4 regions of the Parendozoicomonas sp. 2304DJ65-17 genome follow, and region 1 is predicted to be linked to each of the others. Evidence: predicted binding sites of a transcription regulator. Region 1 holds the regulator's gene; each other region holds the start of a gene.

Region 1 (7,477 bases):
CATGCGATCCATTTTCCCGGATTTATGATGCACCTGCACATCATCTTGAGAGCCGGAACTGTCTGTATTTCTAGCTCCTCGATAACTCCTCATATTTGCTGCCGCCATAATCTATCCTCCTTGATAAGATCAATTTAAAACGTTAATTAGCCAGTACTCTTTCAGTCGTCACCCTACTCTGTGATCTATTCCGACTGCAGTTATCAATCATTTTGTTCGTCATATCGCCAGTAATGCGCGCGCCAACCAACGCTCTCTGCTCCAACGCTTCAATCTGTTTCAGTTGTTCTTCCAGCTGGGCAACCATCTTTTCCTTCCAGGAAATACTGAGATCCAGCTCACTGGGGCCAAACACCCTGGTGGATGTTTTGCTATTAACCCACTTTGCTCCCTGAACCAGCAGAAAACAGTTCACCAGTACACATCCGGTTAGCTTCTTATAGAAAGGCAAACCACCCAAATCCCGGAACCGGCCTGCAGAGTTACTCAATGTACCCAGAGGCAGCCAGTTCTTAATCAATGGCAGTGTATAGAGACAGGGAGCAGTAAATGCGAAAATCGCACCAACAGCGGCATACCCAACAAGAGATAAACAGGCCTTACCCAGAGATGTGACTATGGACATCTGGCTCTGCCTCTTGGTCGGAATCACTCTGGCCTGCTGGTACGGGCCGATCAGCAGTTGATCCGACTGATCACGGACATCCTGCATTTGCTGAAGATCGGCATCATCCTCAAAGGACGCTTTGTTTGACTGTTGCGGAGGGGTTCCTCCCTGTCTATTTACTCCCTTCATGTCCAACACTCCTTGTTAAACCTGAACCATTAAATAAGCCACCTCTGACCTTGAAATAGCCAGCAGAAAGCCTCGAATTACCCTTTTCGACCGGAGAAAACAGTAGGAGGTTCCGTGATGGTTAGTATGCCTAACAACACTGCAAGATGAGCTGACAGAGGGGAGAGGAATTAAACCCGCCGAAACGGGTTTAATTTACGGCATTAAACAATTCTATCTTATTGTTTAAGTCCTGCGGGGAAGGGGCTTAGAAGCATCTTCCAGCTCGGTGATACGCGCATCGTACTCGTCATGATCTTCAAGCTTACGGTTAGCCGCTTCAATCAGAAGCTTGTTTTCAGTAATCCGCTGTTCATGATCATTGGTTTCAGAGTTACACAGGCGACCACGTGTAGCGGTTCTTACACCCCAACGCAAGAAATCAACACCCATGGGGACTAGACCAACCGACCAGCCACCCTTAACCGCAGCCTTGTAGCTACCACCAGCACTCAATGCCTTGGTCGTCGCCTCAGAGCAACCAGCGCTTTTTGCAAAATTGTAAGCGCTCTTGGAAACTGCTTCTCCAGTTCCACCGAAGACAGCCCCGGAAATGATCCATGGCAGGTAATGGTAACTAAAGGATCTTATTCCATATAGGAACATAGAGCATACTTCTTTAGCTCCACGACCAGCAGAATAGAATGCGTTTGCGACTTTACGCTGACCAACAGCAGTTGAAGCAGTGTCATCACCGCCACCCATCTCAGCATCCTGCTGAGGGTTGCTAACTTCTACAGTTCGACCAGAGTTCTGCGCAGGGGGCCTAGTGTAATAACCCAGAGTTGTTAGTGCACCTACTCCTGCTGCAACAACACCGCCAATGATTAATGGACTTGGCATAAAAACCTCCATAGTTTTCTAGTGTTACCTGATCCCATAATTGTGTTTGAGCACAAATGGCCCGCCGGGCACATACCGGATCAGACGTTATGAGGCCTTCCAGCCTCCCATGCATGCCCAAAAAGCCCGGCAAGCCGGTGAGTTCATGCTTGTCACTATTGACCGGAGACTAACGAGGAGGTTCGTGAATGGAGGCGGTTCTGTCAGATTCACTAACGGGATTGATCAGGAGCAACGGAATGGCAACTCGGCAGAAAAACGGGTTCTCTATTGATAAACAGCAATGTGTGACCGATTTTTTTTCCGATGGGTTTTAATTTTTTTTGTAATGGCAACCCTAAAAGACACCAAAAAGATGACAAGAGACCATCATTTGAACAAAAACAACAGAAAAAAAACCATTATAGGTATCTGCCACAGGGTTAAAGTTAGCCCCGTATTCCCATACAATAGGCTCACTCTCTACATCAGCCAATCTGGTTCTTAGGGGCTCAATATGGCGCCAAAACTGAACGTACGGCATGCCAGCCAAGTAGCCTGCAGGGACTGTAGCCTGAGTCCTTTGTGTCTGCCACTGGCGCTTAAAATAGAAGATATTGATGATCTCGATGAGATCATCAAGCGCGGCAGACCATTGAAAAAAGGCGAACATCTGTTCCTGGAAGGTGATGCATTTCACAGTGTTTTCGCAGTGCGCTCCGGTGCGCTGAAAACATACACATCCACCAATGAAGGTGAAGAGCAGATAACTGGGTTCTACCTGCCCAGTGAACTGGTCGGCCTCAGTGGGCTGGATACAGATACCTATCCGGTGTCTGCCCAGGCTATTGAAACCACCATGGTTTGCGAAATTCCCTTTGATAAGCTCGAAAAGCTCTCCGACAGTCATCCTGCTCTGCGCCGCCAGCTTATGCGGATCATGAGCAAGAAGATTCGTGAAGACCAGCAGATGAAACTGCTGTTGTCGAAGAAAAATGCTGACGAGCGTATTGCGACATTCCTCATCAACCTGGCCAGTCGTTTCCGGCGCCGGGGTTTCTCCTCACAGTCTTTCCGCCTGTCCATGTCCCGTAACGAAATGGGCAACTATCTTGGTCTGGCGGTAGAAACTGTAAGTCGTGTTTTCACTCGCTTCCAGAAGGCGGAACTCATCCATGCCAACGGTAAAGAGATTGAGATTACCAACGCAATGGAGCTGTGTAGCCTCGCAGGTGGTAAACTGACTGACAGTCCTGAGGTTGTAAACATTCAGTAAGTTAGTGATATGAACCAATCTGCATTTAGCGAAGATCGTCTGCGCGGCCTGATCCGGGCCGTGCCTGACTGGCCGGAACCCGGTGTTATGTTCCGTGACATTACCACCCTGCTCAAGTCTCCCGAAGGCATGGGCATGGTTCACGAAACGTTTGCCGAACGTTACCGGAACAAGGGCATCACCCATATTGGCGCCTTGGATGCCCGGGGATTCTTGTTGGGAGCACCACTGGCTGCAACCCTGCACCTACCTCTGGTTATCTTCAGAAAGCCCGGCAAACTCCCCGCAGAAACAATATGCGAGGAATATACACTGGAATATGGTAAAGCAGCCCTTGAGGTTCATACCGACTCTCTTTCCGCTGGCGACAAGATCGTTCTGATTGATGATCTTATTGCTACTGGCGGCACCCTTCTGGCAGCGACCAAACTGGTTAATCGCCTGGAAGCAGAAGTCGTAGAAGCAGCAGCCATTATCGACCTGCCAGCTCTTGGTGGCTCATCCAAGCTGAAAGAAGAAGGCATTGCTTCCTTCGCACTCACCAGCTACTGATCCCCTCCGAACCAGTCTGGAATAACCGGGCTGGTTTACTTTCCTTTCAATTTTGCCGATGTCTCTTTCTGAAAGTTCTGTTATACCTTTAGGTACAACAACGGTTCTCATCGGAAGAGATAAAAGATATGGGTATCTGTGCCAAGGAACTGCGCACACTGGTTATTCGCCCCACGTTAAAACATTTAGGCCTGTGGAGCCCCGCTGCTGAGGATTTACTTTTGGGGACGGCAGCCCAGGAGTCAGGGCTTGGGGAACATCTCAAAATGGATAACCAGCGAGCACTGGGTATCTACCAGATCACACCCCGCATGCACCGAAATGTTTGGGATAACTTTCTTTCTACTCAGCCGGAACTGGCAAGCAAGGTGAGAGGTCTGGCCAGCCAGCATGAGTTTCTTCAGCATCCTCACGCCGAATTAGCCACAAACCTTTCTTACGCGACCGCGGTTGCACTAATGATCTATCTTCGCCGTGGTAAACCGCTGCCTGCCAACTTCAAAGATAACCCCAAACGGTTGGGGCGCTGCTGGCACAACAACTTTCACAGTAAACCACAGGGTACTGTCGATGACTTTGTCGACCACTACAACACCCTGATCCGAGGCAAGGAAACGAGCCAGAGCTAAGAAAGTCAGATTCTGGTATATGACAAGCTGCTTCAGCGGTTATTGCCCACGTGCTTCCGCACATTTCACACACAGGTTGGTGTAAGGCATGACTTTAAGGCGTGCCAAAGGAATTTCCCCACCACAGTCAACACAGAGGGTGTACTCTTCCTCGTCAATACGCTCAAGAGCTTTCTGGATAAGATGAAGTTCATTGACGGCCTCATTACCAAGAGCGTCTATTACCTCATCGTTTTCCCGTTCCTGAGCCTGCTCAGACCAGTCAGCATTGGCTTTTCGGGTAACATCTTTTTTTATGTTATCCAAACGCGCTTGCAACTCTGCCTGACGACTCAGCAACACTTCACGAAATTGGTCATATTCCCCTTTCATGGTTGATTCCCTCTGCACTTTCCTGACTTATGGAACTAAGACTGGCTGACTTATCACTACAGAAATGCCCTTATTCTTACATCTGGAGCAGGCATCCCCTTACATGATTTATGACTTCTTATATTTTGCATTCTAGGGTTTACGATCAGCGCGGCTGGTGACATATATCAACAACAGGCTGACCGAGTTTAGCAAACCTTCCGCGCCTTCCAGCAACAGAAACGGCCTATCACTATAATGCGACGTTTTAGCAGGAATACCAAGGGGCACATATCACAAGTCAGAAAAGTATGGCCAGTCAGGCAAGGATTGCCGGAATAGGCATCAAAATGGCTGCCGCGGATCCCATATAGTACGCGTGGCCAATGAATCCATTTCGGGGATATTCCTGTTTTACCAAATTGAGTACTTTTTTATCGATCTATGCCTAGTGTTGCACTTAACTGGCACCAAACCTCTTTCGTGTTGCACTTGCTCAAATTTATCCCCTTCTTCCCGGAAAAACTGTTGCACTTGGATGAACTCTTTTATTGCACATTGTTGCAGTTGACCACCAGAAATCCCTTACCCGCCAAGCCCTCAACCTTCCCACAATTTCGAAAAAAAATGGAACCTGATTCACATCAAAAAACACCTCTCCGTTAATCGTATCTTTGCCAGTGAAGAGAACAATTAATCAGTTCAAATAAACCGGCAGAGGGAATGAAAGATGAGAACATTTAGTCATATCGGAATTCCAACAGACGAGATTCACGGGAAAGAAGAACACAATCTCGATGGCGGCTTCCATATTACTGACTACTCAAAATCACCAAGCAAAGTGGAATGGCTGCGCTGTGATAAAACCTGCGTTTTGCCAGAGGTGCTGCAAAAAACTGCCCACGTTGCCTTCGAGGTTGATGACCTGGATAAAGAACTGGAAGGTGCCAATGTGCTACTGGAACCATGGATGGCAAATGATCACCTGCGCATTGCTTTCATTATCGAAGACGGCGCTCCCGTTGAATTAATGCAAGTCATTCACTGATTGTCAGAGCTTTTCGTTTATTTGCCACTCATTTGGAGAGCATGAATCATGTCCATGAAAAAGCTGATTAATGATCCTGAAAACCTGACACCTGAATTACTGGAAGGTCTGGCTCTGGCATTTCCAGAAAAGGTAAAGGTTGTTTCTGAAAAGATTGTTTGTCGCACACTTCCAAAACCTGAAAATAAAGTACGCATCGTTACTCTTGGTGGTTCTGGTCATGAACCAGCACTGAGCGGCTTTGTCGGTGAAGGCATGCTCGACTTCTCTGTGGTCGGCGACATTTTTGCCGCCCCCGGAGCTCCCAAGCTTTTCGAAGCCCTGAAGATGGCAAATTGTGAAGCCGGTGTTTTGCTTGTGGTGCTAAACCGTGAAGGCGACGTTATGGCTGCCAACATGGCCCTGGAAATGGCCAGGCGCGAAGGCCTGAATGTAAAAATGCTGCTGACCCATGAAGACATAAGTGCTGGCCTGGATGCTGACATCAAAGATCGTAGAGGCCTGGTCGGTTGCGTACCTGTGTATAAAATTGCCGGCGCCGCGGCAGAAGCAGGCCTGAGCCTTGACGAAGTGTATGAAGTCGCTGATCGCATTCACAAGAATATGGCTACTCTGGCAGCGGCTGTGAAAACAGCCACCCATCCACAGTCCGGTCTTGAAATCGCCGAGCTGGCTGATGACGAAATGGAAATTGGTATGGGCCAGCATGGTGAAGGCGGTGGCGGCCGCTGCAAGATGCTGTCTGCCAACGAAACCGCTGAAATCATGATCGATAACCTGTGCAAGGCTATTCAGGCTGATTCTGGCTATGAACTGATGTTGATGCTCAATGGTGCCGGTGCCACCACTTTAATGGAACTGCTGATTGTAAACCGTGCCTGTCATATCGCCCTGCACGAACGTGGAATCACTGTTGGCTGCAACTGCGTTGATGAATATCTCACTGTTCAGGAAATGGCAGGATTCCAGATGTGTATCGCCAAGGTTGATGCTCAACTCAAAGAGCTCTGGAAAGCTCCGGCAGATACCCCTTACTGGGTAACCCGTTAACTCTCAAACTTACAAACACATTCCACTCAACCGGGCAGAGTTCCTCTCTGCCCGCGAGATCTCTTTGCCGGAGGAATGCCATGACCCAAGAACAACTCACCAACCAGCAATTTATCGATATGTTGATGGCAGCCTCCCGGCATGTGCTGACTCATACCGACATACTGAACCAGCTGGATACAAAAACCGGTGACGGAGACCACGACACGACTATGCGCCGTGCTATGAAAGCACTGCAATCATCCATAGAAAAAGAAGCCGGGAAAGGCAGGAAACAGCTGGCGGATGCTGCTGGCTGGAACATTATGAGCCAGGATGGCGGTTCTGCCGGCATGCTGATCGGTGCATTCTTTATGGGCATGAGTGAAGGACTGGAGGGCGGACAGCCTGCTGTTCAGGAACTTGCTCTCGCCTTACGTGCCGGAACAACAAAGCTACTCAGCAACAGTGGAGCCAAGGTTGGCGAAAAGACCATGGTCGATGCCCTGATTCCCGCTATTGACAGCTTTGAAATTCTTGCAGAGAAAGGGGCAAATCCGGCAGAAGCATTCACAGCTGCCGCCGAAGCCGCTACCTGCGGTGCGGAACAAACAAAAGACATGCTACCAACCCGCGGCCGGGCAAAAAATATCGGTGAACGCGCCATTGGCCACACAGACCCAGGAGCCACCAGCATGTCCATGCTGTTTACTGGCTTTACCAACTACTGGGCCACACAGCAGTAAAACAACAGAATGAAGGAGGACAAACAATGGCGGACAAAGACGGTAATATTCTGGCGAAAAACTACAAGTTGGACATACCTCAGACGGCAGAAGGTTATCACCTGAAAGGCATGAACCACTGCGGCTGGGGCATGAAATATCGCCTGTCACGGATCTTCCGGCCAGACACTGGCAAAACTGTGATGCTGG
Region 2 (7,477 bases), on a different contig from region 1:
CGTCTGGAGAAGGAGCGCCTTGCGCAAGAGCGTTTAGAGAAAGAACGTCTGGAGAAGGAGCGCCTTGAGCAAGAGCGTTTAGAGAAAGAGCGTCTGGAGAAGGAGCGTCTTGAGCAAGAGCGTTTAGAGAAAGAGCGTCTGGAGAAGGAGCGCCTTGAGCAAGAGCGTTTAGAGAAAGAACGTCTGGAGAAGGAGCGCCTTGAGCAAGAGCGTTTAGAGAAAGAGCGTCTGGAGAAGGAGCGTCTTGAGCAAGAGCGTTTAGAGAAAGAACGTCTGGAGCAAGAGCGTTTAGAGAACGAACGTCTGGAGAAGGAGCGTCTTGCGCAAGAGCGTTTGGAGAAAGAACGTCTGGAGAAGGAGCGTCTTGAGCAAGAGCGTTTGGAAGAGCAGCATCAAATCGACCTGAAAGCTGACCAGGAGTTTTGGGCTGCGATGAAGGAAGAGGCTCGTATCGAGTTGCAAAAGCTGAAAGAGCAAGAAGCTAAAGAGCAGGAGGCTAAAGAGCAGGAAGCTAAAAAGCAGCCCAACGCCTCTCATGACGACGATGACGATGATGGCGTCGGCAATATAAACAGGCGTCGTGAAGACTCTACTGGCGATGCTCCGGAAGAAGATCCTGAATCAAAGGAGGATGATTCTTCTTCATCCCCAGAGATTCCTCCTCAGGGTGACGGCAACAATAACTTTGCCAGTCATGATGATGACGAAGAGGACCCTTCACAGGATCAGGGAGCAGACAGTGATGACGAACAGCCAGAAGAAGAGCCTGAAGCTGATTCTGAAGATGAAGAAGAGTCTGAGGATGACGGTGACGCTCAAGAAACCGAAAATGAAGATGAGCCTCAGGCGCAACCTCAGCCAGCGGCACCGGTTGTGAATGAGCCAGTCTTTGATAGTGCCCTGGTGGCGGCATTGCCTGCTACTGCTGCTGAAGTGTCAAACAATGCGGCAATGCAGATGTTCTCGGGGCATCACAGAGTTATCTCTGATTTCCGTAAAGGGCGTGCAACAAGTGCTGATTCTGCCATTGAGCGTATTGATGCCGGTGCGGTTGAAGCCTCTGTAAAGGGTGGTTTGAAAGATTCCCTGCAGCCTGGCGGTGTATACAGCTACGTGCGTGCCTACGGTAATCGCGGCACAGCCAAGATGAGTTCTGGTCTGCCTGGATACAAAAACCGTGGTTATGGTTTTGAAATGGGAGCGTTTAAAGCTCTGGATACCGAACTGCTGGTTGGTGTGATGTTCTCGGCGGAGAATAACAATACTTCTCTGAAGGGAATGAGTGGCAGCACCGATATGACCAGTCTGCGGGTTGGCCCATTCTTCTCCTGGAAGCGTGATAACTTCCATATCGACGGTGCCCTGACAGTTGGTCATCACGATGTGAAAGCGAAAGGCAAAGATAAGATCAGTGGCGATAGCTACAAGGGTAACTTCACCATGAATGACTGGGCTGCCTGGATTGGCACCGGCTATGACATCCATCTGGATGCGTTTGTACCGGGCCTGACTCTGACGCCTATTGCTGAGTTTATGTATATCGATAGCCGTCAGTCTGGTTTTGATCTGAAGAGTCAGCACAAAGATAAAGTGAAGGTAAAAGGTAGCAGCCGTCATGATCGTATAGACCGTTATGGCTTGATGATGGATTACCAGGTGCCAGGTTTCAGGTATCTGACCAGTATCCACGGTGGTGCCGGTGTTCAGATGAACCACTTCGCTGATCACAAGACGACGATGACTCATCTTGAGAGTGGTAACAGTGTAACGGAGAAGCGTAAGCAGCGTGATCGCAAGCTTCAGTGGTACAATCTGGGTGTGAACTCCCAGTTTGATGACAACAGAAGTTTGTCTTTTGACATGGAAGGAACCCGTGGTCGCAAGAGCCGCAGCTACGGTGCTTCACTGACCTTTGAGCAGAAGTTCTAATAGCTCGATAAGGTAAAAACACAAACGGGGCCGCATTATGCGGCCCCGTTTGTTTATAGGAAAAATAGCGGTTATCAGATAACCCGTGAAAACTTCTGCTGTTCCTGGGCAGCAGCCAGATACAGATCGAAGGTCATGCAGATGTTGCGAATAAGCAGACGGCCGCGGGGAAGAACCTTGATGGATTCTCCGTCCATTAGCAGCAGTTCGTCTTTCGCCATAACGGATAATGCTTCCAGTTCTGGTTTGAAATGCTTGGTGAAGTGGATACCAAACTCAGATTCCACATCATGGAAGTTCAGTTGGAAGTCACAGAGCAAACGACGAATAACATGGGAGCGCAGCTGATCTTCGGCAGAGCTTTGCAGGCCTTTATTAATAGCAAGGCGGCCCGCATTAATAGCTTCGCTATAACTCGCCATATCGGTAAAGTTCTGAGCGTAAGTGTTGCCAACCTGGCTGATGGATGAAACACCCATACCTATCAGGTCGCAGTGACCGTGAGTGGTATAGCCCTGGAAGTTACGGTGCAGAACGCCATCTTCCTGTGCTGCAGCCAGGTCATCATCTGGTAGGGCAAAGTGATCCATGCCGATGTAAACATAGCCAGCTTCAGTCAGACGCTCAGTAGTTGCTTCCATAATGCGCAGCTTTTCTTCCGGAGAGGGAAGGTCTTCGTTGCGTATTCGGCGCTGAGGCATAAATCTGTGAGGCAAGTGGGCGTAGTTAAAGACAGATAATCTCTCTGGCGCAAGCTCGATCACCCGGTCAACAGTTTTCAGAAAGCTTTCACAGTTTTGCAGTGGTAAACCATAAATCAGGTCGACATTGATAGAGTCAAAATGCATGGCGCGCGCGGCGTCTATTACGCTTTCGGTGACGGCTCTTGGCTGAATGCGGTTAACAGCTTTTTGCACAGCAGGGTCAAAGTCCTGAACGCCAAGGCTGATGCGGTTAAAACCAAGATTCCGCAATAATCCCATCATGCCCCAGTCTGCTTCACGGGGATCAATTTCAATGGAGTAATCGGAGAATTCACTGAAATCCAGATGGAAATACTTGTGAGCGGTTTCCATTAACTGGGTCAGCTGCTCCTTGCTAAGAAATGTGGGTGTTCCTCCACCCAGATGCAATTGTTCAACCGTAGCTTTGTAACCAAGATTTTTGGCGTGCATGGCCATTTCCTGGCACATCAGATCCAGATAGGGCTGAGCTTGTTCGCGGCGCTTGGTAACTATTTTGTTGCAGCCGCAGTAGTAACAGACGGTATCGCAGAAGGGGATATGAAAATACAGAGAGAGAGGCTTTCTTTGATGCCCGCTGTCCTGTTCTGCCTGAATAAAAGTGTCTGTTTCAAACTCACTGGTGAACTGAACCGCAGTTGGATATGAGGTGTAACGAGGTCCCGGACGATCGTATCGCTTTAGTAGACTGGAATCCCAGATCAGTGAGTTGTTCATCTCTGTTTCCTGCAATCGAAGAATGCATATTATTTTTTTCGCAAAATGGCAAATTAATACGATTGCCTGCACTAAATACTGATTGACAGTTTATAGTCTGATGGTTCTAGCGCCTTGATGTGTATCAATAGAGACTCAACTTCTGTTGTCAGACTACTTGGCAGGTTTACGAAAAATTGATGAGGCTGTAGAGATTGAAGCTAAAGAGCTACATTCTTCTGCAAATTTTACAGAAGAATGTAGTAAAAAGAATCGGGGTCAATGGCCCATCTTTGAGTGATCTACGGATGGAGAGTCCATATCTGAATGGTTCATTTGGGAATGATCCATATTTCCATGGTTCATGCTTTCGTGGTTCATGTTTTCATGACTCATACTGCCATGGTTCATCTGGTGAGGCTGGCCACTGAAGTCCAGTTTCATCATCACCCACATCTGGTGAGGGCCAGGAACTGTCCATAAACCAAACAGAATGACTAAGATGCCGGCCGCAGAGCGGAACAGTTTATTTTGCAACAGGTTACGCATCTGTTCTGCCAGAAGCCCGGTCAGGAGTAATACGGGAAGAGTGCCTAGCCCAAAAGCCAGCATGAGTGAGGCGGACTCAATAGCGCTATTGCTGGCAGCTGCCCAGATTAATGTGCTGTAAATCAGGCCGCAGGGCAGCCATCCCCAGAGTGCACCAACGCCAATCGCTTTTATGGGGCTGTTCACCGGTAACATGGCGGACGCTGTAGGCTGAATGCGACGCCAGAGTGTGTGACCAGCTTTTTCCAGTACGGTAATGCCTGTCCACCATCCGGCCAGATAGAGCCCCATACCAACCAGCATAATGCCGGCAAAGATACGCAAGGCGACACTGGTTTCTTTACTGAATCCACCAATAAACCAGCCCAGCCAGCCCATCAGGAAACCAATAACGGTATAGCTGAAAATGCGTCCCAGATTGTATCCCAGAAGGATATTGAAACTCTTTAGTGAGCGGGGTGGCGCGCCACTGCCAACGCTCAATGCCGACATAATGCCCCCGCACATGCCAACACAGTGTCCGCCCCCCAGCAGGCCCAGCAGAAATGCTGCTGTCAGGCTTAATTGGTCAGTCATTACTACTCCTGGATCTTGCTTTTATCTTTATTCGGTTTTGCATCAGGCTCATCGAACAAAATGCTGTGTGCAGGACCTTCCAGATCATCAAACTGGTTGTTGTCCACAGCCCAGAAGAAAATAGCGACCGCTACTGCAACAAAAACCACAGCAATGGGAATAAGTATGAAAAGACTGTCCATTAGTTATCCTCCATGTACTGCATGACTTTGTCTTTTTGTGGTTTTGAAAGTCTCAGTGCATTACCAACAACAACCAGAGAGCTTGCAGACATGCCAATGGCAGCCATCCAGGGAGCCAGCCAGCCAGATGCCGCCAAAGGCAGTACCAGCAGGTTATACCCCAAGGCCCAAACCATGTTCTGTCGGATAATCCGGCGGGTATCGCAGGCTTTGTCTATGCTGGCCGGGAGTTGGTTCAAGTCCCCTGAAAGTAGCAGAGCATCAGCGTGTGTACGAGCCAGGTCTGAAGCAGTGTTCATAGCGACAGATAAATCTGCTGCAGCCAGCACCGGAATGTCATTTACCCCATCTCCAACCATCAGAACACGATGGCCCTGTTGCTGAAGCTGTTGCACGTGATTGAGTTTGTCATCCGGGGTGGCCTGTCCATAACACTCTTCAATGCCAAGCTCCTGGCCTACACGGTTAACAACACCCTGATTGTCACCGCTCAACAATCCGACATTAAGGCCTCTGGTTTTCAGTTCATTGATGACCTGTTTTGCCTCAGGGCGCAGGGTATCATCGAGGCCAAACCAGGCCAGTGGCATTTTGTCGCAGCTCAGCAACAACCAGGTGAGGTGGTTGTCTGGAGGACTTGCTTCCATGGCCGGGCTGGCAAAGGAGGGTTTTCCTATACGCCAGGTGTGGCCAGCAATTCTGCCCAGCAGTCCCTGAGCGGTTATGTTTTCTACATCTTTTACCTCTGTGGTTGATGCGGGAAAAGCATGGGCAATAGGGTGTTCAGAATGGCTTTCCAGAGCAGCAGCTATATCCAGTAATTCACTTCTGTTATAGGTCTTGTCGCGTATTTTTACATCAGCAAGGCTGAGATCACCGCGAGTCAATGTACCGGTTTTATCGAATATCACATGAGTGATTTGCGGTAAGCCTTCTAGCACACGACTGCGGCTAACTAATAAGCCTTTTGATTGAAGATACCCAGTCACAGCGGTTAATGCTGTTGGTGTTGCCAGAGAAAGTGCACAGGGGCAGGTGGCAACAAGTACAGAAAGAACAATCCAGAAGGCATCATCCGGTTCATGCTGGAGCCAGTAGAAGTAAACACCAACAGCTGCTAACAACACTGAACAGACAAACCATCCTGCGACGCGGTCAGCCTGTCGGGCAATAGCAGGTTTGTCCCCTTGGGCTTGTTCAAGCAAACGGGCAATAGCGGACAGGCGGGTATTCTGCCCAACGTGGGTTACTTCTACCTCAATTGCATTCTCTGTATTGATAGTCCCGGCAGCGACCTGGTCACCTTTATGTTTGGCAACCGGAAGGTACTCACCAGTAAGTGCAGATTCATTCACAGAGCTTTGGCCACTGAAAATAACGCCATCAGCTGGAATGTTTTCTCCGGGGAGAATACGAATGTTGTCGCCTACCTGTAGATCGGAGGGGCTGACCCGTTCCGCTTCACCATCTTTATTAACGCGTAAACAGCTTTCCGGTAGAAGTAAGTGCAGGCTGCGGGATGTCTGGCTGGTGCGGTGGCGTGCCCGCATTTCCAGAAAGCGGCCACTCAGCAGAAACAGGGTGAACATGCTGACAGAGTCAAAATACACTTCGCCTGTTCCCTGAAAAGTTCCCCAGAGGCTGGCCAGGTAAGCACCACCAATAGCAATGGATACGGGAACATCCATGCCGGGATTGCGATTCTTGATATCCCTCCAGGCCGCAGAAAAGAATGGGCGGGCAGAATAAAGCACAACCGGTGTTGCAATCAGGGCACTGACCCAACGCATCAAGGTGTGAAACTCAGCTTCCATCCCTTGTGCTGCGCCAGCGTACATGGCAATGGCATACATCATTACCTGCATGGTGCCGATACCGGCAACGGCGAGGCGGCGGATAAACTGTTTGTGTTCTTTTTCCAACAGGGCGTCCTGCTGTTCCTGTCGCCAGGGGTGAGCGCGATAACCAACCGCAAGAACAGCGAGCATCACTTCACTGATTTTTACGGTCTCTGAATTGAAGGTGACCGTTGCCGTATGTTGGCTGAGATTTACAGTGACGGACTCAACGCCCTCTATGGACGACAGGTGATGTTCAAGAAGCCAGACGCAGGCTGAACAGGTAATGCCTTCTATTAACAGGCGGGCTTCAAGTTTTTGTGAAGCACTTTCCGGGGTGAGGCTACGGATAAAACTCTGCTGAAGATCTTCCCGGTCGTAGAGTTCATACTCTGCTTTTAAGGCCTGACTCAGGTCTGCCTGTTGGGCAGGTTCAGTGCGATAGCGGTAGTAGTTATCGAGTCCGCCGGAAACAATGGCTGTAGCAACAGCCTGACATCCGGGGCAACACATAGGGCGGTCTTCGCCATCAATGGTCGCAGTAAACTGAACAGGACCATTGATGGGCAGGTGGCAGTGAAAACAACTTTTTTCACTCATTCACTTTCACTTAATAAGAAACACATAGCAGTGGTATGGAAACAAATGGATCACTCATAAGCGGCCAGTTCAACCGGCGTGTTATCTTCAATCCAGATTTCACGGTTCAAGCGCCAACCGGTCAGGTAACCCTGTTCCGGAGTGATTTCGTCAAGGGTTTCCAACTGTACGTAGTAACGCCCGGCAGGAATACCCTGGGACTGGCCTCTATAAAGAGTGTCTTGAGCCGGCGTTTGCAGTAAGGGAATAATTTGCTTTTCTACCCCCTTGGCTGCAGGCAGAAGGCGAAGGCGCAATTGCTGGGGCCAGTTATCTGTCGAGCCGGACATAGCCACCTTCAAAGAACCTGACGCTTCATCAAAAT
Region 3 (7,477 bases), on a different contig from region 1:
GTAATTCTGATTATGACAGCAGTCTTTTTATAAAGATTTCGTGAATATTTTATGACAGGCAAAAAAAAGCCATCTGAACTTTACAGTTCAGATGGCTATTTTTGTTTTTATTCTTCAGAACATTTCTTGATTCTTATATAACCCTCCCCTCTCTGGAGTTGGTTAGAATACAGAAACAGAGTATGTCAGGTAGAAACGGTTAACGTTTTCGTCATACAGGGAAGAAGGAACCTTGCTGCGGCTACCTTCTGCAGAACCTTCGGCACGGTACATAACAGACAGCCACTTCAGAGACAGACCTTCCAGCTGACCGTCAAAGTTGTAGGAAATTACACTGCCGTACTCGTAACGATCGAAGTCTTTCACGTCCTTCGCATCTTTACCCTTGGCGTACCATACATCCCAGTTAAGACCTGCCAAACCTTGATCTTCAAAGTTATGACCTGCAGTCAGGATATAACCTTTTTCATCTTCCAGGGCGTACATTTCCCACTGGTCAAGACTGGAGTTAAAGCTACCGTTGTCGTCATCAAACAGAGTGTTGTCGTAGTCGCCATCGGTGGTCTTGTTGAAACCAAAACCTACGTAAGAGTTATTGAAGTTCAGAGTAGCGTTCAGGTTGTAGTACTTGGACTCAAAACCTTTATTCGCAACAAAGACATCATCGGTAGCATCGTTGTTGTCGGTGTCTTCCATGCTGCCGTACAGTTCGCCATCTTCTTCAACTTTGCCGAAGCGGGCGTCCAGGTCGAGGGACATGCCATCCTGCAGCTGTACGGTGTAGTAAGTTTTGTAGAACTCTTTCTTCAGGAAGTCTTTGGACTTCGCCAGCTCAGCAGTAAAGCCTAAGCCGTTTTCGAGCTCATAGTTAGCACCGTAAATTTTAACGTTATCGATCTTCTTACCAGCAGCGTTGCTCAGATCATCGTTAAAGTTAGATTCGTTACGATTGTGGTGAGCATCGATGTAGGAACCGTAAACGTTCAGGTTCTGGAAACGGGCGCTCAGGTCATAGCCGTAGGAGCTGGCATTCAGGAGACGGGAACCAGAGTCACCGTAGGTTTCATAACCACGCTTCTTCTGACCCAGGCTGCCATTGAAATCGATACCAGCCAAGCTGTACTTACCCTTCAGGTAAGCTTGGTTGAAAGCTGCAATGCTGTTTCCGGATACGTTACTTGGACCTTCGGACTCGCTCTTGATATCAGCAGCAACACCAGCAGAAACAACTGCACCAACCATGTCGTTAATGTAGCCAGTGTCAAAATCTACGATCAGAGCATGTGCCCATTCATCGCGCTCGTAGCCGTCTGCCTGCTCTTTACGGGCAACTGCAGACTTGGAAGACTTGTTGTCTTCATCCCAGTAGTAGTTCTTGTAAGTGATATCCAGACTAGGATCGACAGTAACGATTTCTGCGGCCTGAGCGGAGGCTGCAGTTGCGGAAGCAACGGCAATAGCGAGCGCCAGTTTCTTCATTGTTGGCTCCAGATGTGTGTAGTGTGTGCTGCACTTAAATCCGCACTAACAGCAGAAAAATCAGGGGCACTGTTACCGCAGGGCCGGTGTGTAACGGCCACAAATAAGCGCAGACCGATTATCAGGAGACATGAGCAACAGGGTCACGGGAATAATAACGATCGCCCTATCGCTTTTTTTCATATTTTAGAGGGTTCTACCAATGTTGTTTTTAGTAAACAATGTTTCGCCTCGAAATGGCTCATTTACTTGATGATTTGCACTGACAGCATTCCTCAAAGCCGCGCTTAAGTCGTATTTAAGAAAAAGCAATCCTGTTTTCTACCAATTACTTAAGAAAGGCTTCCTCTATAGCATATTTAGGAATTGTCAGCATTGCGTAAAACAAGGTTCTAAATATGTCGGCAGTTCAATTGCGCCAAAACTATATGGCACAACTTTCAAGAATAAATCTTAATCTTCTGCCACATCTTAATGTTTTGCTGGAAACTGTTTCTGTTTCTGAGTCTGCCAGAGTGATGTGTGTGGCCCAGTCCACTATGAGTAAAATCCTTGCTCAACTTCGTGATTTTTTTCACGACCCATTATTGGTAAGAAAAGGCAACCACTCTGTTCTCACCGATAAGGCGCAATCTCTGAAATCTCCCATCAAAACATTGATGGAAAGCATGAGCACACTCTTCGACAACCAGAACGAAGATCCGTGCACCAGCACCCGAACATTCCATATTGCTCTGGGGCCGCAGATGATGGACATCATCATGCCACCATTGGTGGCTGAACTGCACAAGAGAGCGCCTGGCATAAAACTGGACTGTCGCCCTGCAAGCAGTGCTGTTCAGGAGATGCTGACTGGTGGTGAACTGAGCCTTGCCATTTGCAATATGGAAGACCAGATCTTGTCTGGCCTAAAACACCATGACTTTGCCTCAGCCTCTGAACTGTCCCTGCTTATGGATAAGAATCACCCCCTTGCAGAAAAATCTGTTATCTCTACAACAGACATGTTGAGTTACTCCTACATACAAGTGCGCAGTGGTTTTAACACCAGAAAGGGAATAACTGATTACTTTCAGAAGTTAGGCCTGGATACAGAAGTTCGCTATTCCTTCCCCAGCATTAAAGCCATGTTACTGGCTCTGGAAAATACCGAACTGCTGGCATTCTTCCCTAATAATTTAAAGCTGGATATGGCGGGCGATAACCTGGTGATGCGCCCAATACAGGAGCCATCCCCAAGCCTGAATCTTCGTATGGCCTGGCCGGAACACTGGCAGTACAACCGTATCCATCGCTGGTTCCGGGAACTGGTAAGTGATGTCACCTGCCGGTCCGTGCATGACTATGCAGAAATGTCTCCTTTGCCAGCTAACTGCGGCTGCTAACACTGTTATAGCAGTCCGTTCTTAACAACTAAGTAGCCAAACAACCTGGTAGGGCTGCAAAGTAATTTCCTTAAGTGGTTCCTCTGATGCTTTATGAACCACTTCACCGGAAACCAGATCCACCAACTCTTCTTTACCTTCAAACTCTTTTGAAAAACTGGTCAGGTCTACAGTCTGCATGCCAGTTGTTACATTATGCACAGCCAAAACAACACGGTTGTTATCTCCACGTCTTAAAACCGAAAACAAACCATGTTGAATATCTACTATTTCCTGTGGGTTATCTGGATGAAAGCAAATTTCTGTTCGCCGAGTTCTTAACAGTTGCTTCATCTTTTCAAAAACAACTGCGGATGTTGTTGCCGAATTATCCAGCTGTTCTTTTAAGTCAGACAGTTGCCACTTCTTACGATTAATAGATCGGGTGCGTCCGGTTTCTTCTACCAGATCAAGATCATTTTCAGTAGCAAACAAGCTATGAATATAAACGGCAGGAATCCCTTTCATTGCCAGCATAATGGCTTGTGAACAAATAAAACGCTGAATTTGCCAGGTGTCTTCCCCCCGCCGTGTACCTTTCATGGCATCAAATAATGAGATATTGATTTCATAGGGTGCCTGCGAACCATCAGGCAGTGCCCGCATACTTACGAACCCACCAAAGCGGTGCATGGTTTCCACCAGATCATCCACCTCTCGCTTTGGCACAATACCTTCGAGAGCCCGCAAGCCAATACCATCATGGGATGCGGTAAAGTTCAGTGCGGTGCAGCCTTTGGGATACTCAGGTAACTGGTTTGCCCACCTCACCAGATATTCCGACGTTCCCCTGTTCAAAGCATGAAGAATGAGTGGTGGCAGTGGAAACTGGTATACCATCTGGGCTTCGTCACCATCACCGAAATACGACAGGTTTTCTTCGCTGGGAACATTGGTTTCTGTCAGAAGAATAGAGTCAGGGCGCATGCACGACATAATCGCCCGCATAATCTTCACAACTGAGTGAGTTTGCGGAAGATGAATACAGCTGGTGCCCGGCTCCTTCCATAAAAAAGCGATAGCATCCAGGCGGATGAGTGATGCGCCCTGTTCCATATAGAGAAGCAGGGTTCTGATCATCTCCAGCAAAACTTCCGGGTTGCGAAAGTTCAGATCTATCTGATCCTTGCTGAAAGTCGCCCACACATGGCGAATACCGCGGCGCGTCCATATAGGAGCAAGAAGTGATGAGTTCCGTGGGCGGACAACCTGAGAAATATCATCCTCAGGCTCAGGCTCAATAAAGTAGGCATTGCCAGGAGGGTGACCACTGACAAAGTCGGCAAACCAGACACTTTGGCGGGATACATGATTAATCACCAGATCTGACATGAACCGGTACTCCCGGCTCAAACGCCTGATGTCTTCCCAGTCTCCCAGCTCTGGGTCAACAATCCGGTAATCGATAACGGAAAAACCATCATCAGAGCTGTAGGGATAAAACGGCAGGATATGGAGGCTACTGAAACAATCACGCATATGCTCTGTCATAAAGTCAGACAGAACCCGCAGGGGCTGAGGTGATGACTCCTGCATGTCACACCGAACGCTGTCACCATAAGTGATCAGCATAATGTCGGTTTCATCCCAGGTTTGGTCATGGCCATGGGGAACAATGGCAAGGTGATCACTCACCAGAGCCAGCAATTGCTCCAGCACCTCTCCGGCCCGACTTGGGTAAAGGTGGCGCAGAAGCGGCGTCAGTGTGCGGGCCAGTGCACCTTCATCGTGCGCCCGGCAAAACTCCTGATTGCACACATATGTGAAATCATCCATCGCCATAACCCTGTAATCTCGCTCTTTTACTCTGTATCCACCAGTATTCGCCAAGGCAACTGGCACTTATTCTGCTTATAATACCCGGCAATTCTGACAAGGAAGCGAACCTACAATGCTTAGTAAATGTCTCTTTCCTGTGGCCGGATACGGAACCCGATTCCTGCCCGCTACCAAATCCATGCCCAAGGAAATGATGCCTGTCGTAGACAAGCCTCTGATCCAGTATGCCGTTGAAGAGGCCATGAACGCAGGCATTCCAGATATGGGCTTTGTGACAGGTCGAACCAAACGAGCCATAGAAGATCACTTCGATATCAATTACGAGCTGGAAAAGGAAATTGCTGGCAGCGGTAAGGAACAGCGCCTGTCCAGCATCCGCGAACTGATGGCAGCCTGTACCTTCAGTTACACCCGTCAGAAACAGATGCAAGGACTCGGCCACGCCATCCTTACCGGTAAAACACTGGTGGGAGACAACCCCTTTGGCGTTATTCTGGCCGACGACCTTTGCATTAATCCGGAAGGTCAGGGTGTTCTGGCACAGATGTCAACGCTGTTTAACCAGTTCCGTTGTACAATTGTAGCCGTGGAAGAAGTTCCTGAAGATGAAATTCACAAGTACGGTGTGATCGCTGGTGAAGCCATCAGCGACGATATCATTCGTGTTACCGATATGATTGAAAAGCCCGCCAAGGAAGAAGCTCCCAGCAACCTTGCGGTTATCGGTCGTTATATTCTGACTCCAGATATCTTCGATATTATTGAGAACACCCCTCCTGGCAAGAACGGTGAAGTGCAAATTACAGATGCAATCCTCACTCAGGCCAAACAAGGCTGCGTTCTGGCTTACCGTTTTAAAGGCAACCGTTTTGACTGCGGTAGCGTTCCTGGCTTTATTAATGCCACTAATTACGTTTACGAGAACCTTTTCAAAGGCTGATCGAAATTTACCAACGTTCAGACTTTAACAGCATAAAAGCCACTTCCTTTTGGAAGTGGCTTTTTCATAATTGCTTAAATAAACACCTGAAAAATAGTAATAAACAAACCTTTTTCACCAAAAATATCTTCTAGTGTTGGAACTTTATTCAAAGCCTGTCGCCTATTGATTCCTATCAAAATTCTAATAAGCCATCAGCGTAATGTTTGCAGCACAACCTCCTATTAAGTAGCTGCCGGTTTCTCTGTAATGTCGGTAGTTAGTTCCTGCCCGGAGTTTTTATGCATTTGATGAAACAAGCGATGGCCGCAGCAATTGCAGCCACTATTGCCGCTCCTTCTGCTTTTGCCTGCACCAGCGTTATGGTTGGTAAAGATGTTTCCGCCAGTGGCGCCGTGATGATTTCCCGTAATGAAGATTTTTCTTCAAATAACTGGGCCAAACACATGACTGTGTATCCTGCCCGTTCTTACGAGAAAGGCGACACGATTACTTTGTCTACAGGCTTGGAAGTTCCTGCTCCAGCAAAGACTTTCCGTTACACCGCCATGACTGACTGGGATGCCTACTCCTACAAAACTCCGGATAGTGGAAAAGTATTTGAACAGCGTGGCGTAAACGAAAAGAACGTTGCCATGACTGCTACCAACAGTGCAGAAATCAATGAAAAATCACTGAAAGCTGACCCGCAAACCGACGGTATTGTTGAACAGAACATGGTTGGCCTGGTTCTTGGCGAAGCCACATCCGCTAAACATGCTGTAGAAGTTCTCGCCCGTTACATTGAACAGTATGGTGCCGGTGAAGGTTATGGCGTTCAGTTCGCTGACCAGGATGAAGCCTGGTATATGGAAGTAGGCGGCGGCCACCAATGGATCGCAGTTCGCGTTCCAGATGACAAGTATCTGGTAATTGCCAACGGCCTGCGTATCAGCGGTGTTGATCTGGACAGCAAAGAAGTCCTGCATTCCAAAGATTTGTTCGACATGGTGAAGAAGAACAAGCTGCTGGATAACCCAGACCGTAAGAGCTTCAACTTTGCCAAAGCCTTTGGTGTTGTAGGCGATCTTTACAATATTGATCGTGAATGGATCAGCCAGAAAATGCTGTCTCCATCCATTGAGCAGAAAACCCGTCAGGAACAATACCCACTCTTCCTCTCTCCTGATGAGAAGATTGGTGTAGAAGATATTGCTGCTGTGCTGCGTTCTGATTACAGCAAAACTGAATTGGCCAAAAACGGCGTACGCCCTAGTGGCATTGATCGTAATGCTGAAGCTCACATCATTGAGATGTACAGCAATATGCCGGACGAGCTGGCCGCAGTTATCTGGCAAACCCCCAGCAATGTGAAGTACAGCCCATTCATTCCGTTCTACAACGTGATGGAAGACGTTCCTGCAGAATACGCTATGGGTACTGATAGTTATGACGATCAGTCCGCCTGGTGGAATTTCCGTGCTATCGGTTCACTGACAACCAAGAGTGTGCTTGATGGCAAATACAAGAGCGTTGTTGATGAAGTCTGGATGGAACTGGAAGACCAGTTTATTTCTTCCCAGCCTTACATGAACAAGATGCTGAAGAACATGTATAAGAGTGATTCCAACCTGGCGGTTAATTTTGCCAGTGATTACTCCAATGGTGTTCTGCAAACGTCTCTTGATAAAGCTTCCGAGCTGAAGTCTGCCCTGATGACAGACCTGACCCGCAGCACAGAAAAGAAATACAGCCCTGAAGAGTTCAAGAAGATCTCTAATCTGTAACTTTCTTTGTATTAAGTACCGGAAAAGCGGCTTACGGGCCGCTTTTCCGCATTTTGCGTGACAGTTATCCACAACCCCTGTAATTTATG
Region 4 (7,477 bases), on a different contig from region 1:
GGAGTTATCGATCAGGTTGGTTCAGGTATTGATGAAAGCATGATTGGCAAAGAGGTGATTGCCATGAGCCGGTTTAACGGCCAGGCGAGTCAGGTTGTGGTGCCAATCAATCAGATTTTTGAAAAGCCAGCATCTATCAGTTTCGAAGAAGGTGCAGCTGTTCCGGTTAACTTTATGACTGCCTGGCAGGCTCTGGTGATTTGCGGTGCCCTGCAACCTGAAGACTCAGTGCTCATTCACAATGTCGGCGGAGGTGTTGGCCTGGCGGCATTGGATATCGCCAAACATATTGGAGCCACCACTTATGGTACGGCCAGTTCTGGTAAGCATGAGTTTCTAAAAGAACGTGGTTTGGATCATGCCATTGACTACATCAACGATGACTGGAGCAAAGAGCTGGATCGATTAACCGATGGCAAAGGTGTTGAGCTGATTATCGATCCTATAGGCGGTAACTCCTGGCGTAAGAGTTACAAAGCTCTCAGAGCAACCGGAAGGCTGGGAATGTTTGGTATATCCATGGTTGCGGGAAGCGGTCTGGTAAATAAATGGCGTTTGTTAAAACTGATTGCAGAGATCCCCTTCTTCCATCCAATAAACCTGATGCATCAAAACAAATCCGTGTTTGGTATCAATATGGGTCGCCTGTGGCACGAGCCTGAAAAAGTACAGTCCTGGATGCAGCACGTATTAAAAGGGATAGAAGAAGGCTGGGCGCGTCCTCGTGTTGATAAGGTCTTCACTTTTGAGCAAGCAGCAGAAGCTCACCGGTATATAGAGCAGCGTAAAAACAAAGGAAAGGTTGTGCTTGTTCCTTAAACACTACGACCCTAAAAGAACTCAAATAAAGACTAATAACAATGAAAAACACCGCCATTATTACCGGAGCGTCCAGCGGCATAGGCCGCGACATTGCCTGCGAGCTGGCCGAACGCGGCTATGATTTAATTCTTGTAGCACGGCGTACGGAACGCTTGGAAGAACTCGCCGAAGAGTTGGAAAAGAAACATCAGGCTAAGTCTCTGGTGCTGACTTGTGATCTGACTGATAGAACACAACTGGAACAACTGATGCCCTCCACTGATACTTTCCTATCTGAAGGGCGAGTTCTATCCATGCTTGTTAACAATGCCGGAACCGGTTATTGGGACTATTTCGGCAAACAGTCTGCCGAAGATGTACAGCGAGATATTGATCTGAATATCACAGCTCTAACGACTCTGAGTCATGCCTTTGTCGCCAAAGCCAAAGAACATGGCAAACCCGCCCATATTATGAATATTTCATCCCTGGCAGCGCTGCTGGCAACACCGCGTTATGCGGTTTACTCCGCCACCAAGGCTTATGTACTGCGGTTCAGTGAAATTTTGTCCTATGAGTTCAGAAAGAAAAGTCTCAACATTTCTATCTGTTGTGTCTGCCCCGGTGGAGTGATCACTGAGTTTATTGATCACTCAGGTCTGGAGCTGAAAGGTAATATCGGCATGATGAAATCTACCGATGTGGCTCGCTCCAGTGTGGATGCGGCACTGAAAGGAAAGAAACAACATATTCCTGGAGTTATGAACAAACTCTCTTCTCTGGCCCGCTTCCTGCCATCGCAGTTCGGTATGGCAGCAATCGAAAGAAGTATGTTGATTACGGTGAAAGAGAAAGAAGAAGCTGTTTCTTAATTTGGAAGGCAAAACAGAGAAAAGCTGGGGAAGATACGCTTCCCCAGTCATTATCAGATAGCTACTCGCACATCAGATTTAGGACGGGAACAGCAGGACAGAACATAACCCTGCTCAATTTCCTGAGGTGTCAAAGTCATCTGGCTACCACTCTCTACTTCACCATCAATGATTTGAACCTTACAGGCACCACACACACCTGCACGACAAGCGGCAACTACAGGTGCTTTCTGAGCCATAAGGGTATCTACAAGCAGCTCGCTCGGATCAACTGTTACCGCAACGCCTGACTTCTCTAGCACCACTTCAAAGCCTTCACCGGAAACCTCAGACTCTTCATTACGATCAGCGATCTCTTTGATCATGGCATCGTTAAAGATTTCGTGATGAAAGTTATCCATATTGAAACCAGAGTTCTTCGCCATTTCGCGCACAGCTTCAATATAGGCAGGAGAACCGCAGATATAGAGCGTGCGGGAATGCAGATCTGGAACCAGCTGCTGCAGCATTTCCTGAGTCAGCCAGCCATCACGATCATCCAGAACAGTGCTGTGATTAAAACAGGCATGCTGTTCATCCAGCATTTCGAGTTCACGACGGTAAACAATATCTGCTTCACTGCGTGCGCTGTGGATAAAACGAATATCTGCATCCGTACAGGTATCCAGCAACCAGCGAGACATAGACATTACCGGAGTAATGCCACAGCTTGCGCTCATAAACAGCACTTTGGTTGCTGGCTTGTCGATAATGTTAAACACACCATCAGGGCCGGTAGCCTTGATAGTTGCCCCCGACTTTAGGTGCTCAAACAGCCAGCCAGACATACGGCCACCTTCAACACGTTGGATAGTCAGGTTCAGAGTGTAAGGGCGGGAAGGAGAAGAGCTGATGGTGTAAGAACGGTAAACCATCTCACCATCCAGCTCCTGCATCAGGGTAATAAACTGGCCGGGCTTAAAGTTAAAACGGGTTTTGTCTTTCATTTGAAAAACAAAAGTAGAGATATCCGCTGTTTCCCGAATTACCTGCTGGCAAATCAGTTCAACGGTCCCTTTTTCCCAGAGCGGAGCCTGCGCCCAGTTCAGGGGTTCGTTTTTGGTAGGTTCGGAAATCAGCATGGAAATATCTCAAAATTTGAATTCTGAGTGGAATTAACACGCCGGGATTGGGAAAAGTTCTTCCAATCCCGGCGTGTTCCAATTCAGGAATTCATAAACAATCAGGCGGCGTTCAGGATTGCGTTCAGGTCCTGCTCAACATTGGAAGTCAACTTCAGGTCAAACTTATCCACCAGCACACCCAGCAGGTTATCTGTCAGGAACGCAGGAGCCGTTGGGCCAACGTGGATATTCTTGATGCCGAGGGACAACAGAGTCAGCAGGATGACAATCGCTTTCTGCTCAAACCAGGACAGGATCAGAGACAGTGGCAGATCATTTACGCCACATTCAAAAGTCTCAGCCAGAGCGAGGGCCAATTGAATAGCGGAGTAGGCATCGTTGCACTGACCAACGTCAAGCAGACGTGGGATACCGTTGATATCACCAAACTCAAGCTTGTTGAACTTAAACTTACCGCAAGCCAGAGTTAGGATCAGGCTGTCCTGGGGAACAGACTCAGCAAATTCTTTGTAGTAAGAACGCTCAGCCTTATCACCATCACAACCACCGATCAGGAAGAAGTGCTTAATATCACCAGCCTTCACACCTTCAACAACCGCAGGAGCAGCATTCATCAAAGCATTACGGGCAAAGCCAGTCAGAATGTTGTGAGGAATTTCATCGTATTCGAAACCAGGCATTTCCAGCGCTTTCTCAATAACAGCTGAGAAATCATCACCTTCAATGTGGTTAACGCCAGGCCAGCCAACAATGTTGCGGGTGTAAATACGGTCAGCGTAGTTACCAACATTAGGATCGATGATGCAGTTGGAAGTCATCACAACTGGGCCAGGGAACTTGGCAAATTCAGCTTGCTGGTTCTGCCATGCGCTACCGTAGTTACCAACCAGGTGCTTGTACTTCTTCAGCTCTGGGTAACCGTGAGCTGGCAACATTTCACCGTTGGTGTAAACGTTGATGCCCTTGCCTTCGGTCTGCTTCAGGATTTCTTCCAGATCGATCAGGTCGTGACCGGACACAACAATGCACTTACCTTTTACAGGTTTAACGTTAACCTGAGTAGGCTCTGGATGGCCAAAGGCGTCAGTTTCGCCCTTGTCCAGCATTTCCATAACGCCGTAGTTCATCTGACCGATAGCCATGGCGCATTCCAGCAGAGCACCGATATCAGCGGAATCAGTTGCCAGCCAGGACATGTGCTTGTGGAATTCAGCGTAGATTTTTTCGCTCTGCTGACCCAGAACACGAGCGTGCTCCATATAAGCCGCAGCACCTTTCAGGCCGTACAGGCACAGCAGGCGCAGGCCAACAATGTCTTCGCCGACTTCAGCCAGGCCACGGTTAGGCAGCATTTCAGGAGCCTGCAGCAGCATACCGGCCATATCTTCAGCCAGCTCAAATTTTGCGGCATTGGTAGCGTCGGAAAGGTCAGCACCTTTCTCTGCGCAAGCCTTTTTCAGAAGATCACGGGCAGCGTTCGCTTCACGGATGAAAGTGATGATGCGATCGTTATCGAAGTTAACGTTGGTGAGGGTCGCAAAGAAAGCGCGAGGTACAAATGCATCGACGTCGGCATTAACAACGCCAAACTCACGGGCACGACCAGCATACCAGGATACGCCCTGCAGCATGTAGATCAGCACGTCCTGCAGATCAGACGTTTCAGATGTCTTGCCACACATGCCCTGGGCATAGGAGCAACCGTTACCGGCAGGAGTTCGAATTGTCTGTTCACACTGTACGCAGAACATGTTGAGACCTCATCAGGATGGCAGGTAGCTTTTAAAAAGCTAAAGATTCATTTTTTTTGCATCTTTAGGATTACACCAAAACGACAGATGACGAATACGTAAAAACCACCACTGGTCGAAAAAACCTCAACTCTTTAAGATTCACTTGATTTGAATCAATAGGTGCACGACACCATGCAACTGACCCGCTATACCGATTACGCATTGCGTACCCTGATTCAGGCAGCCCTTCTGCCAGAAGGTGAGCGTTTGTCTGTTGCAGAGGTAACCGCCACCTACGATATCTCTCGCAGCCACGTAATGAAGATTGTTCAGCGCCTTGGCCAACTGGGTTACCTGAAAAATATTCGGGGAAAAGGCGGCGGCATTGAGCTGGGTATGGACCCTGCTGAGATTAATATTGGTAAGGTTGTACTGGATATGGAATCCAACCTGCAGGTTATTGACTGCAACAGCCCTTACTGCCGATTACAGCCCGGCTGTCGATTGAAGGGTGTTCTGATAGAAGCAATGAATGCTTTTGTGGCTGTGCTTGAAAGCTACACGCTGGCAGATCTTCTGGAAAACAGAGATGAACTGGTACAACTGCTGACGTTTAAGGAAGCCTCATGATCTATGTTCAGGTTTCAACTTTTATATAGTAAACATCTAGTTACTCGTGCTTGAAGAGCCTACATCTAGATCTCACCCTCTGACTTTGCGCAAAACTTTTTTGGTCGTATTAGTGAATAGAGCATTCATATGAATTTCATGCTCCTCATTAGCATCTCTCAAACGCTTCCGATAATCGGCGGATTCTGGAGATTCATGCAAGGTATCATTGAGCTTTTTATCCAACCTCTCTCGCTCTACAGCAATAAAATCACTCGACCTTAGATACTTATTCCAGGGAAACCAATTGAGCAAGAAATCAACCTTTCTGTCTTCACCATTAGATGCCCTCTTCCGATTAACCGCTTCCTCTATTTTTCCAAAACCTTGACTCACAAGATCAAATCGCTTTTTATTGAGCAGCAATTCCTGACAACTGATAGGCAAGTTAAACCTCGATGCAAGGTGAGTCCGGCTATGAAAGAGAGCATGGAGATCACTAACCTGATCCTGTGTAGACTCTAACGATGCTTGTTTCCAGCGTTTAACCTCAGCATCAAGAAGATGCATTTGATAGACCTGCTCCCCGAACAAAAGAAGCTCTTCTCCCCCTTTTCTTTTAGCCTCAACAAGTCCGGCAGCTGCCTCCAGTTCAAGCAAATAGAACATAGCCCCTTCAGCGTCGCTACCCGGTTCATAGAGCATGGTACCTGTTGATGCATCGAGACATGCCTCCCGAATATCTACATCAACATTCATTCTTTCTAAAAGGTTGTATAGATATGATGCAACTTTCATACGACTGTCATCATCTGTGAATTTATCTGAAGATGTTAAATTCTCTAATATTCTATGGAATTCACCTCTGTAACTAACCTTTTCAGCAAGCCCTTGCGGCACAGGCTTTCCTAACAAACCAAACCAATAGTTAATACATTCTTCACACTGCACCTCCCTGCCGTGTTGTTTTTCCATACGATCCAAATAAATTTTTCTTATATCAGGAACGCTTTCACCTAAATGATTACCTTCATAGGATATAGAGGTTTCAGTGAGTGAACTCTCCCGTGTTCCGCTTGAGACTTCATTGAAGTGGTAATCTGTTTGACCTGATGAAGAAACGCTCCGATACACCAACGGAGTTTCTTTTTGATCAGTCTTTTTTGAAGGTCGTAAACCTTCTGTTCCACGGGCACCAGGAACAAAAGCAATCAACCAGTTCTTTAATCGCCCTATTTGCCTGGCAATAGGTCGTAATACATGATTATTTATACCTTGGGCTATCCGATTGATAACCGTTCCAATGTTACTACTCATAAAACCACTCCATGGCCCGAGAGAACATTAAGACTCTAGAATCTAATTTAACAAAAGAATAGCCGAAGGCAGGAATGCTTGTAGTCACCCAACAAGCATCCCTCTTGGCCAGAACTTAGGAATTACCCACTATGAAGTGGCTTTTGGCTTTCAGGCTACATCTGAGTCATCAATATCAAAGACAGCCTTTCCAGAAGACTTCTTCTCTGGCCCTTCTTCAAGACTGAAACTGAATCCACCAGATTCTGAAGATCCGATATCATCCTGAGCCAGTTTCATCCGCAGACGCAGGTTATTAGGCGCGTCGGCATTTTTGATCGCCTCATCAAAGTCGATCCGTCCTTCCCGGTAAAGGTGATACAAAGCACTGTCGAAAGTGCGCATTCCCACACCTTCCGACTTTTCCATAATGCCTTTGATCTCCTCAAACTCTTCCTTAAGGATTTTCTCCTTAATAGTTTCTGTACCCAGAAGAATCTCAACTGCTGCGGCGCGCTTGCCGTCAGTAGTTTTTACCAGGCGTTGAGAAACAAAAGCCCGCAGGTTCATGGCCAGATCCATAATTAACTGCGGACGACGCTCTTCCGGGAAGAAGTTCAGAATACGGTCAATAGCCTGGTTAGCATTGTTGGCATGCAATGTAGAGATCGCCAGATGACCAGTTTCTGCAAAGGCCAGAGCATGCTCCATAGTTTCCCGATCACGGATTTCACCAATCAAAATCACATCAGGTGCCTGACGAAGGGTTTGCTTCAATGCTGCACTATAACTGCGAGTGTCCACGCCAACTTCACGCTGGTTCACAATGGATTTCTTGTGTTTGTGAACATACTCGATTGGGTCTTCGATGGTGATGATATGACCACCAGATGTGGAGTTTCGATGATCGATCAAAGCAGCCAGAGAAGTGGACTTACCTGAACCCGTTCCACCCACAAACAGGATCAAGCCCCGTTTGGTATTAATTATATCTTTCAGCTGGGGTGGCAGTTTCAGATCATCGAAGTTTGGAATTTCCGCT

The links. Region 1 encodes FNR, which switches genes on or off when oxygen is low (the NO sensors DNR and NnrR bind a similar motif). Its sites were predicted from a motif close to TTGATNTANATCAA; they were not measured.
Region 2: hemN (oxygen-independent coproporphyrinogen III oxidase) is a predicted target of FNR. The motif match lies at 3,504-3,517, and genes of this name have one in related genera.
Region 3: ACY2RR_RS17470 (C69 family dipeptidase) is a predicted target of FNR. The motif match lies at 5,788-5,801, and genes of this name have one in related genera.
Region 4: hcp (hydroxylamine reductase) is a predicted target of FNR. The motif match lies at 4,694-4,707, and genes of this name have one in related genera.

The regions. Positions count from the first base shown of each region.
Region 1 is NZ_JBYVJV010000018.1:30,555-38,031, reverse strand. Features, by position in the region: gene ACY2RR_RS24250 (hypothetical protein) at 1-108, opposite strand, end outside; gene ACY2RR_RS24245 (hypothetical protein) at 143-796, opposite strand; gene ACY2RR_RS24240 (hypothetical protein) at 1,022-1,678, opposite strand; gene fnr (fumarate/nitrate reduction transcriptional regulator Fnr) at 2,175-2,933, shown strand; gene ACY2RR_RS24230 (adenine phosphoribosyltransferase) at 2,943-3,485, shown strand; gene ACY2RR_RS24225 (hypothetical protein) at 3,614-4,114, shown strand; gene ACY2RR_RS24220 (TraR/DksA family transcriptional regulator) at 4,154-4,486, opposite strand; gene ACY2RR_RS24215 (VOC family protein) at 5,196-5,513, shown strand; gene ACY2RR_RS24210 (dihydroxyacetone kinase subunit DhaK) at 5,562-6,563, shown strand; gene ACY2RR_RS24205 (DAK2 domain-containing protein) at 6,644-7,288, shown strand; gene lsrF (3-hydroxy-5-phosphonooxypentane-2,4-dione thiolase) at 7,315-7,477, shown strand, end outside.
Region 2 is NZ_JBYVJV010000008.1:150-7,626, forward strand. Features, by position in the region: partial or broken gene ACY2RR_RS18010 (autotransporter outer membrane beta-barrel domain-containing protein) at 1-1,929, shown strand, start outside; gene hemN (oxygen-independent coproporphyrinogen III oxidase) at 2,004-3,389, opposite strand; gene ACY2RR_RS18020 (sulfite exporter TauE/SafE family protein) at 3,648-4,493, opposite strand; gene ccoS (cbb3-type cytochrome oxidase assembly protein CcoS) at 4,496-4,675, opposite strand; gene ACY2RR_RS18030 (heavy metal translocating P-type ATPase) at 4,675-7,113, opposite strand; gene ACY2RR_RS18035 (FixH family protein) at 7,164-7,477, opposite strand, start outside.
Region 3 is NZ_JBYVJV010000007.1:150,155-157,631, forward strand. Features, by position in the region: gene ACY2RR_RS17450 (OprD family outer membrane porin) at 163-1,479, opposite strand; gene ACY2RR_RS17455 (LysR family transcriptional regulator) at 1,878-2,864, shown strand; gene ACY2RR_RS17460 (sugar phosphorylase) at 2,886-4,745, opposite strand; gene galU (UTP--glucose-1-phosphate uridylyltransferase GalU) at 4,795-5,622, shown strand; gene ACY2RR_RS17470 (C69 family dipeptidase) at 5,904-7,388, shown strand.
Region 4 is NZ_JBYVJV010000001.1:316,519-323,995, forward strand. Features, by position in the region: gene ACY2RR_RS01460 (zinc-binding dehydrogenase) at 1-819, shown strand, start outside; gene ACY2RR_RS01465 (SDR family NAD(P)-dependent oxidoreductase) at 861-1,673, shown strand; gene ACY2RR_RS01470 (FAD-binding oxidoreductase) at 1,727-2,794, opposite strand; gene hcp (hydroxylamine reductase) at 2,896-4,548, opposite strand; gene ACY2RR_RS01480 (Rrf2 family transcriptional regulator) at 4,723-5,160, shown strand; gene ACY2RR_RS01485 (NEL-type E3 ubiquitin ligase domain-containing protein) at 5,233-6,456, opposite strand; gene ACY2RR_RS01490 (PilT/PilU family type 4a pilus ATPase) at 6,607-7,477, opposite strand, start outside.